DNA from 2 places in the Pseudoalteromonas carrageenovora IAM 12662 genome. Region 1 is predicted to be linked to the other one. Evidence: predicted binding sites of a transcription regulator. Region 1 holds the regulator's gene; the other holds the start of a gene.
The links. Region 1 encodes sigma-54, which starts transcription at its own class of promoters, with help from an activator protein. Its sites were predicted from a motif close to GTTGGCACGNNNNTNGNNT; they were not measured.
Positions count from the first base shown of each region.

Region 2: ALFOR1_RS18700 (diacylglycerol kinase family protein) is a predicted target of sigma-54. The motif match lies at 1,939-1,957, and genes of this name have one in related genera.

Region 1 covers NZ_LT965928.1:591,216-597,332, reverse strand. Annotated here, with positions in the region: gene ALFOR1_RS02790 (KpsF/GutQ family sugar-phosphate isomerase) at 1-338, shown strand, start outside; gene kdsC (3-deoxy-manno-octulosonate-8-phosphatase KdsC) at 339-890, shown strand; gene lptC (LPS export ABC transporter periplasmic protein LptC) at 887-1,441, shown strand; gene lptA (lipopolysaccharide transport periplasmic protein LptA) at 1,431-1,976, shown strand; gene lptB (LPS export ABC transporter ATP-binding protein) at 1,973-2,698, shown strand; gene ALFOR1_RS02765 (RNA polymerase factor sigma-54) at 2,768-4,267, shown strand; gene hpf (ribosome hibernation promoting factor) at 4,294-4,581, shown strand; gene ALFOR1_RS02755 (PTS sugar transporter subunit IIA) at 4,586-5,038, shown strand; gene rapZ (RNase adapter RapZ) at 5,055-5,900, shown strand; gene ALFOR1_RS02745 (HPr family phosphocarrier protein) at 5,943-6,117, shown strand, end outside.
Region 2 covers NZ_LT965929.1:531,895-538,011, reverse strand. Annotated here, with positions in the region: gene ALFOR1_RS18705 (VF530 family protein) at 1-213, shown strand, start outside; gene ALFOR1_RS18700 (diacylglycerol kinase family protein) at 265-1,884, opposite strand; gene ALFOR1_RS18695 (sigma-70 family RNA polymerase sigma factor) at 2,223-2,747, shown strand; gene ALFOR1_RS18690 (anti-sigma factor) at 2,744-3,427, shown strand; gene ALFOR1_RS18685 (DUF4331 domain-containing protein) at 3,585-5,177, shown strand; gene ALFOR1_RS18680 (Ig-like domain-containing protein) at 5,189-5,698, shown strand; gene ALFOR1_RS18675 (tetratricopeptide repeat protein) at 5,745-6,117, shown strand, end outside.

The DNA of each region.
Region 1 (6,117 bases):
GTATTAATATTTCACAAACTATAAAAGATGCGTTAATTGAAATGTCAGCCAAAGGATTAGGCATGACAGCGATAGTTAATGACAACAAAGAGCTCGCGGGATTATTTACCGATGGCGATTTACGCCGTATTTTAGAGCAACGTATTGATATTCACACCACTTTAATCAGTGTGGTAATGACTAAGTCATGTACAACAGCTACCCAAGATATACTTGCAGCTGAAGCGCTCAATATAATGGAAAACAAACGTATAAATGGGTTAATTGTGGTTAATGAAAAAAACCAACCAATTGGCGCACTAAACATGCAAGACCTATTAAAAGCAGGAGTGTTATAAATGCAATTTGAAGATCTCTATCAACCGCTAAGTGCTGATGCAAAAGCGCGCGCTAAAAAAGTAAAGCTACTTATATGCGATATTGATGGTGTTTTTTCTGATGGGCGAATTTACCTTGGCAACCAAGGCGAAGAGCTAAAAGCGTTTAACACCAAAGATGGCTTTGGCATAAAAGCATTAATAAATAGTGGCTTTGAAGTAGCCGTTATTACTGGGCGTCACTCTCAAATAGTGCAAACCCGTATGAGCAGTTTAACAGTGCAACATATTTATCAAGGTCAAGAAGACAAGCTAATTGCTTACCAAGAGCTAAAAAACAAGCTCAACCTAAGCGATGACCAAATTGCCTATATTGGCGATGATGGCCCCGATATGCCAGTAATGGAGCAAGTTGGTTTTGCCGTTGCTGTAAGCGATGCTCACCCACTTATTAAACGCTTATCGCACTACGTTACCCAAATGCCAGGTGGTTTTGGGGCAGTAAGAGAGCTTACCGATTTACTCATGCTTGAAAATGGTAAGGCACTTACCACACAAGGCACTAGTTCATGAATGCGGCGCGCATAATACTTAGCATTTTATTCATTAGCTGTATGGTTTGGCTTTGGTACCCTTATTTTACCCAAACAAATACAGCTCCTCAGGCAGAACCTGAAGTGATTGCTAAGCCTGATTACATCGCCATAGAACTTAAGCAAACAGCTTATGATGAACAGGGTAAAATTAGCCACAAAGTAACAGCGGCTAAAATGGAGCTATACCAGCAGCTAGGTTTTACATTTTTTGAAAAGCCTATATTTACTTTATATAACGAAAAGCAAACGTGGCAAATAAACGCTGACGAAGCAACATTATACGAAGACAAACAGTTGATATTAGAAGGTAATGTAGTTGCCAAAAACTTAACCGATAACGCCATGATAGACAAAATCAACGCTGATAATATTCAGGTTGATATAGAACTATTAACAATGCGCTCGGAGCAACCTGTTGTCATCACTGGACCCAATTTAAAAATCACCGGTAAAGGCCTTGAAGCCGACTTAAAAACTGAAGTGATTAAACTAATTAACCATACGCGAACCATATACTATGACCAATAAAATTTCTAAAATACTTATAATTCCAACTCTTCTACTTGCTTTTAATGGCTATGCAGCAGAACAAGAAGCTTCTCCTGCTGCCAATCAAATTTCAATTAGCGCTGACAAACAAGAAGGCCAGTTAAAAGCTAATGTAGGGATTTTTGAAAAAAACGTAGAGATTATTCACGGTAATCGTCGTATTACAGCTGACCGATTAGAAGTACACAAACGCGAAGATTTAGGTGATAACAAGCAATTACTAATAGCAACAGGTAGCCCAGCTTATTTTGAAGAAAAACAAGCTGACGGCACAGTAATGAGCGCCAGTGCAAACGAAGTACGCTACGATGTTGCTAAGCGATTTTTAACGCTAGTTGGCGATGCTGAGGTCGCTCAAGCGGGGCAAAAAATCAATGCAAAAAGTATTACATACGACATGCAACAGCAATTAATTAGCGCCGAAAAAGATGAAAACTCTACCGATCGCGTTCACACTATTTTAGTGCCTGTTGAGCCTAAAAAAGTAAAAAAAAGTGACAAAGGCCAGCCATGAGTACATTAAAAGCAGAGCTATTAGCAAAAAGCTATAAAGGCCGTGAAGTAGTAAAAAATGTTGGTCTAGAAGTCAAAGCTGGCAGTATTGTTGGATTGCTTGGGCCTAACGGCGCAGGTAAAACCACTACATTTTATATGATAGTGGGCCTTGTACCGAGTGATAAAGGCAAAATTTCTATTGATGAGAACGATATTACTCTTTTACCTATGCATAGTCGTGCTAGATTAGGCATAGGCTACTTACCACAAGAGTCATCAATTTTTAGAAAACTTACCGTTTATCAAAATTTAATGGCTATTTTAGAAACGCGGAAAGAGCTTAACAAAAAAGCAAGAGAAGATACGCTTAACAACTTGTTAGATGAATTTAGTATTCAACATATTCGAGACAGCCAAGGTATGGCTTTATCGGGTGGTGAGCGACGCCGCGTAGAAATTGCACGCGCACTAGCTGCTAATCCTAAATTTATATTGCTCGACGAACCCTTTGCAGGTGTAGACCCTATATCGGTGTTAGATATAAAGAAAATAATAGAACATCTTAAAAATCGTGGGATTGGTGTATTAATTACCGATCATAACGTAAGAGAAACCCTTGATGTTTGTGAAAAAGCCTACATTGTTTCTCATGGAGAGTTAATCGCTTCTGGTACACCAGAGCACGTATTAAATGATAAAACGGTACGCGATGTTTATTTAGGCGAGCAATTTAGGCTGTAACATTTACGCCATGTCTTTAAGCATCTGCTAGTATTAATTATAACAACATAAAAGGATTGTTAGAGATACATGAGGCAATCATTACAGCTGCGCATGGGCCAGCAACTTACAATGACTCCACAACTGCAACAAGCAATTCGTTTGTTGCAACTCAGTACATTGGATCTCCAGCAAGAAATACAAGAAGCGCTTGATAGCAATCCGCTTCTAGAAGTAGATGAACAAGATTACACGGAAGAATCAGCTGGCAAAAACGAGCAAAAAGCAGATAACGATGAATTAACCGTAAGTGCTAATGCCGACGAAAAACCAAGCGAGTACGAGCAAGACAGTGGTGAAGCACTTACTAAAGACACAGTAAGTGACGAAATGGCTATGGATGTAAGCTGGGATGAGTACATGAGCGCAGCTCCTGCTTCATCATCAGGCCCTATGCCAGAAGATGAGTCTATTTACCAAGGTGCTTCAACCGAAACTCTTCACGAATACCTAATGTGGCAATTACAGCTCACGCCGTTTAGCCCTACTGATGAAGCAATTGCAATAGCGATTGTTGAAGCAGTCGATGACTCAGGTATATTAACGCTAAGCTGTGAAGATATTTTAGAAAGCTTTAATCAAGAGAACGACGACGAGGGCGAAGTTGAACTTGATGAAATAGAAGCCGTTTTAAAACGTATTCAGTTGTTTGATCCGGTGGGTATAGCAGCTCGTAGCTTACAAGAGTGTTTGTGTATTCAGCTAAATCAGTTTGATAAAGATACGCCTTTTATCAATGAAACAAAGATGATTTTAACCGATCATATTGATCTATTAGCGGCTCGCGACTATCGTACATTAATGAAGAAAACTAAGCTCAAAGAAGACGAGCTTAAAGAAGTAATGACGTTAATTCACACTCTAAACCCTAAGCCAGCAGATACTATTGTAAGGGAAGAATCAGAGTATGTGATCCCCGATGTATCAGTTAAAAAAATAAAAGGCCGTTGGGTAGTTGAGCTAAACCCAGATAGCATGCCTAAGATACGTGTTAATAGCCAATATGCAGCTATGTCACGAACAGTTAAATCTAGTGGTGATAGTCAATTTATTCGCTCTCATTTACAAGAAGCTAAATGGTTTATAAAGAGCCTAGAGAGTAGAAACGACACACTACTAAAAGTAACTAATTGTATTGTTAAGCAACAACAGGGCTTTTTTGAACACGGTCCAGAAGCCATGAAACCTATGGTTTTAAACGATGTTGCTGAAATGGTAGAGATGCACGAGTCGACTATTTCGCGTGTAACTACTCAAAAGTATATGCACACGCCACGTGGTATATTTGAGCTTAAATACTTTTTCTCAAGCCACGTAAGCACCGAAAATGGTGGTGAGTGTTCATCTACAGCAATACGCGCTTTGATTAAAAAACTGATTGCCGCAGAAAACTCAGCAAAACCATTGAGTGATAGTAAAATTGCGGATATATTGGCTGAGCAAGGAATTAAAGTAGCTAGACGCACAATCGCAAAATACCGCGAATCTCTGGCTATTCCACCGTCTAATCAACGAAAGAGTTTGATATAAGACGCAAAACAAAGAGGAAAACGCTTATGCAACTAAACTTAACTGGTCGTCATGTAGATGTTACTGATTCATTAAGAGACTACGTAAATAATAAATTTGCAAAGCTAGAAAGGCATTCTGATCATATAAACAATGTTCATGTCATTCTCGATGTAGAAAAACTTAACCAAAAAGCTGAAGCTACAATCCATGTAAGTGGTGCAGAGTTATTTGCATCTACCGAACATCAAGACATGTATGCTGCCATAGACTCGTTGATTGACAAGCTCGATCGTCAAGTTATTAAACACAAAGAGAAGCTTGCTCGACACTAATATGATGAAATTAAGCTCACTTATATGCCAGGACTGCAGCAAAGCTGCGGTCCTTTTTAATAGCAAAAAAAGAATTTTAGAGTTTATTAGCGAACTCGCTCATGAAAAGCTTCCTTATCTTTCTCAGCAAGATATTTTGTGTGCTCTAATGAATAGAGAGAAGCTTGGTAGCACAGGCATAGGCCGTGGTATTGCAATTCCTCATGGAAGAATGAGTGGCGCAGAAGAGCCATTAGCAATAGTGCTTGTAAGCGAGACAGCCATAAATTTTGATGCGATTGATAACCGCCCTGTTGATATATTTGTTGCACTCATCGTACCAGATGGTGATAACCAACAGCACCTAAAGACTCTCGCAACCATAGCTGATAAACTAAATGACAAAGAATTTTGTAAACAGTTACGCTGTGCAAAATCCGATGCTGAGCTTTACCAAGTTATTGTTAATCAATCGTAGTTTAAAAGGGTGATAAATGGAGTTAATTATCATAAGTGGCCGCTCTGGTTCTGGGAAGTCGGTTGCTTTACGCGTTGTAGAAGATTTAGGTTATTATTGCGTAGATAACATTCCAGTAAACCTACTGCCTTCTTTAGTGCGAAGCGTATCGGATACCTACGATAAAATTGCTGTAAGCATAGATGTGCGTAACATCCCTAAAGAGCAAGATGAGTTTAACGATATTCTTGAATACCTCCCGGGCTTTGCAAATCCCACTTTATTTTATTTAGATAGTGACGATCAAACTCTGATCAAACGCTTTTCTGAAACACGCCGATTACACCCGCTTTCTATTGACTCGTTACCACTTGATTTAGCGATAAAAAAAGAAAAACAACTGCTAGATGTATTAGTAACCCGCGCAGATTTTATGCTCGATACAACCGACTTAAGTGTTCATCAGTTAGCTGAGTCTATTCGTGAAAAAATTCTCGGTAAAAAAGATAAGCAACTTATTGTAACCTTTGAATCGTTTGGCTTTAAACACGGTATTCCTAAAGAAGCTGACTACGTATTTGATGCTCGATTTTTGCCAAATCCGCATTGGGAGCCAGAGCTTAAGCCTTTAAATGGTTTAGACCAACCTGTTAAAGATTACTTAGCGAGTCACAGCATAGTACAAAAATTCACTTGGCAAATTCAAACATTTGTACAAACATGGCTACCACACCTAGAGCGTAATAATCGTAGTTACTTAACGATTGCCATTGGCTGTACGGGCGGGCAACACCGTTCGGTGTATTTAGCACAAACAATTGGTGAGAGCTTTGCGATGACACACCCTAACGTAAAAATTAGACACCGCGAACAAGAAAAATAATACAGCCGAATAATCACCAGTTCAGCTTACATAGAGTAACTTATGCATTGTGAAGACGCTTTTTTAATAAAAAACAAACTTGGCTTACACGCCAGAGCTGCCACTGTACTTGCGCAATTAGCCGTGCAGTTTGATGCCACCATTACACTATTTCAAGATGATAAAGAAGCAGCTGGCGATAGCGTACTTGCATTAATGCTACTAGAAAGCAGCCAAG
Region 2 (6,117 bases), on a different contig from region 1:
CAAGTAAAAATTAAATGTTTTACTGATTCGCCCAGTATAAAGTCGAGCTTAAAATTTTTGCGTAAAACGCCATGGGCGCGAGATAAAGTTGAAGCCCTTTACATACACACTATAAATAATAAGCCTATTCGCAAACCAAAAAGCGCACCAAAAGAGACCTCTTCTAAAGCGCCTGATACAACAGGGTTTGTTTGGCCATCAATTAAAAAATAATATAAAAAAGGAGCTGATTTAGCTCCTTTTTTGATTGTAGCAAGCGCTATCCTATTGCTCTTTGCAAATTACATTTAATGAAGCAGGTTCAATAGTTATAACCAGCTTTTTAGCGGTTTTAACTTCACCATCAAGTACATACTTGAGATCTCCTTCCCCAGTAATTTCTACTTTTTTTGCGTTAGTATGATGTGAGTTAATAGCAAGCTGAGTTTGCGTCAAGCTGCTGAACATTAATTCTGCAATACTAAGGACCGTTGTTGAATCCTCTTTGTTTGGCGTTAACCAATTTACGTCAAGTAAGCCATCACTGTGATCTGGTTGCCCGCCACCTTGAGCTAATAACGTTGTAAAAGGCGCTGCATTAGCTACTATAAAGCTGTTGGTACATATTTCTTGAGGCTCATTATCATCAATCTTAACATTCAATAGCTGAGACTTTTCTTCGCCAAAAGCCTCAAAAAAACCACTTAAATACGCTAATTGCCCAGATTTATTTTTAGACTCTCTATCCGCTTTTTCTATCATTGACTGCTCAAAACCAATGCCTGCGAGTAAAAGTACTAATTCATTGTTACAGTATGCGGTATCAATTAAACTTGTTTGACCATCAATAATTAAATCGCAGGCCTGTTCAACAGGAATTAATTTAGAGCTTATTCCCATTAATACATGAGCTAAGGCGTTAGCGGTACCTAGTGGTATTATCCCAAGTTTAAATTTTGTATTTATTAGTACACTGGCAACTTCTGTAACGGTACCATCACCACCACAGGCAATCACAATATCTGGGTTATGTTTTATTGCTTGTTTAGCAAGCTCAACGCCGTTTACGTCTTTTGAAGTAGTAAGTATTTTTAAATCGTAATAGGCTGACAAACGAGCAACTATTAAATGCTCTTTTTCCTGCCACAAGCGCGTACCCGATACAGGATTAGCAATTAACACTGCTTTATTTTTAATTACCAATTCACCTTTTTTATGACGTTTGGCTAAATGACGTAGTTGATGTTTATTTAAGTTAGCGGTTTCACGCGTTTCTTTAATTTGCGCAAGTACTTCATGCACATCAGCATTTTTGTTTTGGCTAAGTAAATAAGCAGCCATAACAAATACAGACCTTCCACGACCCAGTGCACAATGCACAACTACCCGACGGTCTTCTTTGATATGGTTATGTATCCAGTTAATGGCCTGATTTAACTGTGAATGAGTAGGAATACTATGATCGAGCACCGGAATGTTTAAGTAATTAATGTTCTCTTGCGTTGAACTCCATTCAAGTCCATCAAACTCACACGTTACATCCAAAATAGCTGTAATACCGTTGTCTTTTAACGTGTCTATATCTGAGGGGAATAAGCGACAGGCTAAAAATAAGTTATCGTTAATTTGCTGAATAGGCGGTACTTTATCGTGCTTACGCGACCAGGCATTATAAATTTGTACTCCAAATAAAAATGGTACAAATGCCCAGCGTATATAAAATGGGATGACTCCATTTTCTCTTTTTCTGAAAATTTTAGCGGCATTAAAAATATAAGCAGCGCTTACAAGCAAAAGTGAAAGCGCGGTCCAATAAAAAACAATAGCAAAATAAACAGAGCTCACTTCCCATCCGACAAAAATAAGTAGTAGCGCTAATAGTGAATAACTAATTGCAGCCCACATAACTTCTCCTTTTTATAATATTATTCGTTTTTATAAACGTTATTACTTGTCTACCTGCAAATATCGCGCCATCAAAACCCTTTGAAATATACATCTTTTAAATCGTAACAAGCTGATTAATAAGAATATAAATAAAATACAGTTCTCCTGAACAACGAGCTTATGCATTTTTTACACAGTTATAGATAAATTATTCTCAAATGTTAATAATTTAACTATGATCGTTTAATCCTTGTACTCACGTATAAAGGAGCTAATCTGTAAAGCAATAATAATTTTTGCATCCAATTCCCACCTTTAATCGTTTACTCACTGATAATAAGAAAAACAGGAACCCTATGGACAATGACGAATTACTCCCTCTTTTGTGCGCAACAGCACAAGGAGACAAAAATGCTTTTTCGAGTTTATACCAGCTAACTAGCGGCAAACTGTTTGCGATTAGTTTAAATATGTTAACCAATAGAGCTCATGCAGAAGAGGCATTACAAGATGCTTTTATTAAAATTTGGCACAACGCATCAGAATATAATGCCTCAAAGGGGACGGTTATAAGTTGGATGATAAGCATTGTAAGGTATCGCAGCCTCGATTCGCTGCGCTATCACAAAGTTCGCAAAGAGCAATCGTTAAGCGACAATGAATATGATACGCAAAGTATTGATATAAATTACGATGAAGAAACAAAACTCGTTAATTGTATAGAGCAACTTGAGCCGCAACAAAAGCAGGCTATTCATTTAGCCTATTACAAAGGGCTGAGCCATAGTGAATTAGTGGATCATATAGAAACACCGCTAGGCACAGTTAAAAGTTGGATCAGGCGTGGGCTGTTACAGCTACAAAGGTGTTTAACATTATGAACTATGACAAACCAGAGTTACTTGACTCACTTGCAGGGCAGTATGTACTAGGTACATTAAGAGGATTAGCACGTAAACGTTTTCAACGTTTACTGCTTACCTCTAATAAAGCACGTGAAGCCACCAGCATGTGGGAGCAAAATTTAAATAATTTAGCCAGTGCCATTACACCAAAGATACCTAACGACGAAGTATGGGTGCAAATAATGCAGCGGATTGAAAATAAACCTCAGTCTAGCAAAACGGTAGTACATACTAAGCCTTCAATTTGGCGTACGTGGTCTTTTGTAGCAACAGCAGCATGTATTATTTTAGCCTTTTTGGTTATTCAGCCTACGACCAGTGTTAAGCAAACTGAGCAAATTGCCTTAGTACAGAACCAAGATAAACAATCGCTATGGTTTATCGATGTAAATGCACAAGGGCTTGCTATAAAAGCCAGCAGCCAATTAGTTGCACAAACAAACAAAGATTATGAGCTGTGGATGATTTTAAAAGGCCAAGACACGCCAATATCTTTAGGCTTGCTACCTAAACAAGGTGATAAACTCTTGTTGAAAGATAAACGCTTTAAAGCTTTCGACATCGCGTTACTAGCAGTAAGTTTGGAGCCTATCGGTGGCTCGCCTAATGGTTTACCAACCGAGGTGTTATACACGACTGAGTTAGTACTGCTTTAACTTTTTTAACCTCTTATTGGCTGCTTTTTTATAAGCAGCCAACTTTCTGTTTTAACTATTTTTAACAAAAAATAAAATAAATTTAACTTTTTTGCATCCAACTTCAATTCTGCTTCGTTATTAGTTATGACTTCAATCAAAACTAAAGGACAAAGTCATGAAAGCTTTAACTCCATCAATACTCGCAGTAGTAGTATGCAGTACATTTGTAAGTGCACCAAGTGAGGCATCTAGCCACAGAGAAGCGCCAAATATAAGCCGTTTCCCGACTTTAGATTCAACCGATTTCTATGTTTTTAACAGTTACGAGCAAGGCCGTGGCGATTACGTCACATTTATTGCTAATTATATTCCACTTCAAGATGCTTATGGCGGCCCAAACTATTTTGCTATGGACCCTGACGCAACTTACAGCATTCATATTGATAACGATGGTGATGCTGTTGAAGATATTACATTTGCGTTTAACTTTAAAAGCATGCTCCCTAACGATAACCAAGGTGTGCAATTAACCGTTGGCCCAGAAGGTAACCAGCGTACTGTATCTGTCCCTCTTAAAAATGTTGGCGGTGTAGCAGCAGGTAATGATAGTGCAGCCAACTTTAGTGAATCCTACACTATGAGTATGATAAGCGGAGCACAGCGCACAGGTGAGACAACAGTATTAAATAACACCACTTCAAACTCTAGCACCTTCTCTAAGCCTTTAGATTATGTGGGTGATAAGACGTTTGGCTCAATGAGCGATTACCAAGCTTACGCAGATCAATTTGTTTATCAGGTATCTATTCCCAATTGTGATTCAATGGCACAGGTTTTTGTAGGGCAGCGTAAAGACCCGTTTGTAGTTAACTTAGGTAAAACATTCGATTTGGTAAACTATGTACCAGTTGAAGGTGATAGTGCGCCGGGTGCTGGCGATGGCGGTGGTTTCCCTGGTGGTATTACACAATCGGCAGATAACGACGACCTAGCTGATAAAAACGTAACATCAATTGCAATTGAAGTACCTAAAAGTTGTGTTACCGGCGAAGGTAATGGTGTTATTGGTTCATGGACAACGGCAAGTTTACCGCAAGCGCGCATATTGAACCCTAACGCTAAATTTGCAAACAACGCGGTTAATGGCGGCGCTTTAACGCAAGTTTCACGCTTAGGTAACCCATTAGTCAACGAGCTTGTAATTGGTATTAAAGATAAAGACTCATTTTCAAGTGCTCAGCCACAAGATGATGCTCAATTTTTAGATTATGTATCTCACCCTTCTTTACCTGAACTATTGAATATTTTATTTAAAGATGCAGTAAATACAACGCTTGGTGCAAATCTAGAAACCCTAGCCCCTACTAACTTTCCGCGTACTGATTTAATCACTGCATTTTTAACAGGTTTTGCAGGTGTTAACCAACAAGCCACAGTAACCCCTTCAGAAATGTTACGTTTAAATACAGGTATTGCAGCAACACCACAAGCTGATCAATCAGCATTTGGTGTAGCAGGCGATGATTTAGCAGGCTTTCCAAATGGCCGTCGCCCAGGTGATGATGTTGTAGATATTGCACTTCGCGTTGTTATGGGTCGCTTATGTCATCCTATTCCTGTAAATGGTGAAGAAACTAACCTTGGTCTTTGTACACCAGAAGATGCTAACACAGGGACAGTTCCATTTACTGATGGCGCACCTGTTGATGCAACTATGATGGACTCAACATTCCCATACCTTGCAACTCCCCTTGCAGGCTCTAAATAAGGAGTTAACTAATGCGTAATTTTAAAACTACCCATGTATGTGTATTACTTAGCGTATTAACACTTGGGGCGTGCAGTAGCGATGATGATAATAAACAACCTACACCGGTTGTAAATACAGCGCCTACAGCAAGTGATGTAATGCTTAGTACACAAACGGAAGTAACGATTACCGATATGCTCAGTGCCAGCGATAACGATGGCGACTCATTAACGTACTCATTAACGAGTGAGCCATCACTGGGTGTAGCGACAGTAAATAGCGACGGTAATTTTACTTACACCCCTAATAAAGAAGCGACTGGCTCAGATAGCTTTGTGTTTGGGGTAACTGATGGTGTTAATGCACAAGTAACCGCTACGGTTAGTATTTCAATAGATGCTCTAGAGGTTGATTTTGCGCAATTTGCAACTGACGCTTTTAACCAAAGCCCAAATGCAGAGCCGCTATCTGTAAATGGCAGAGTGTTTACCAACACAGATACCGACGTTGATGGACTTATTTCAACAAACGGTAATTAGTAATTAAGCTGATGGCCATGGATGGCTTTTTTCAAAGGATATAAACATGCATTTTTCAGTATTTAAACCCGTAGTATTTATAGCTATAAGCATAACCTCTTTAGGGCTAAATGCTGCACCTTACACGCCAAAAGAAGATGCAGTAATTGCAACAAGTAACTCTACTCTTAGCGCTTCTCTTACCCTTGAAGAAATAAATGCCTTAGTTACTAACAGCCAATATGCAGGTCAAACAGAGCGCTTACAAGGTTTATTAAAAACGCGTTTAGCACAATTATATAAACAAACTCCATCACCTCAAATTGGCTATTTATATGCAAGAGTGCTGCAAAAAGAGCACCTTTTTGAACAAGCAATTACTGTAGCGAATGAAGTTTTAATTAGCGAACCTAACCATAGCAACAGTCATTTATTATTAG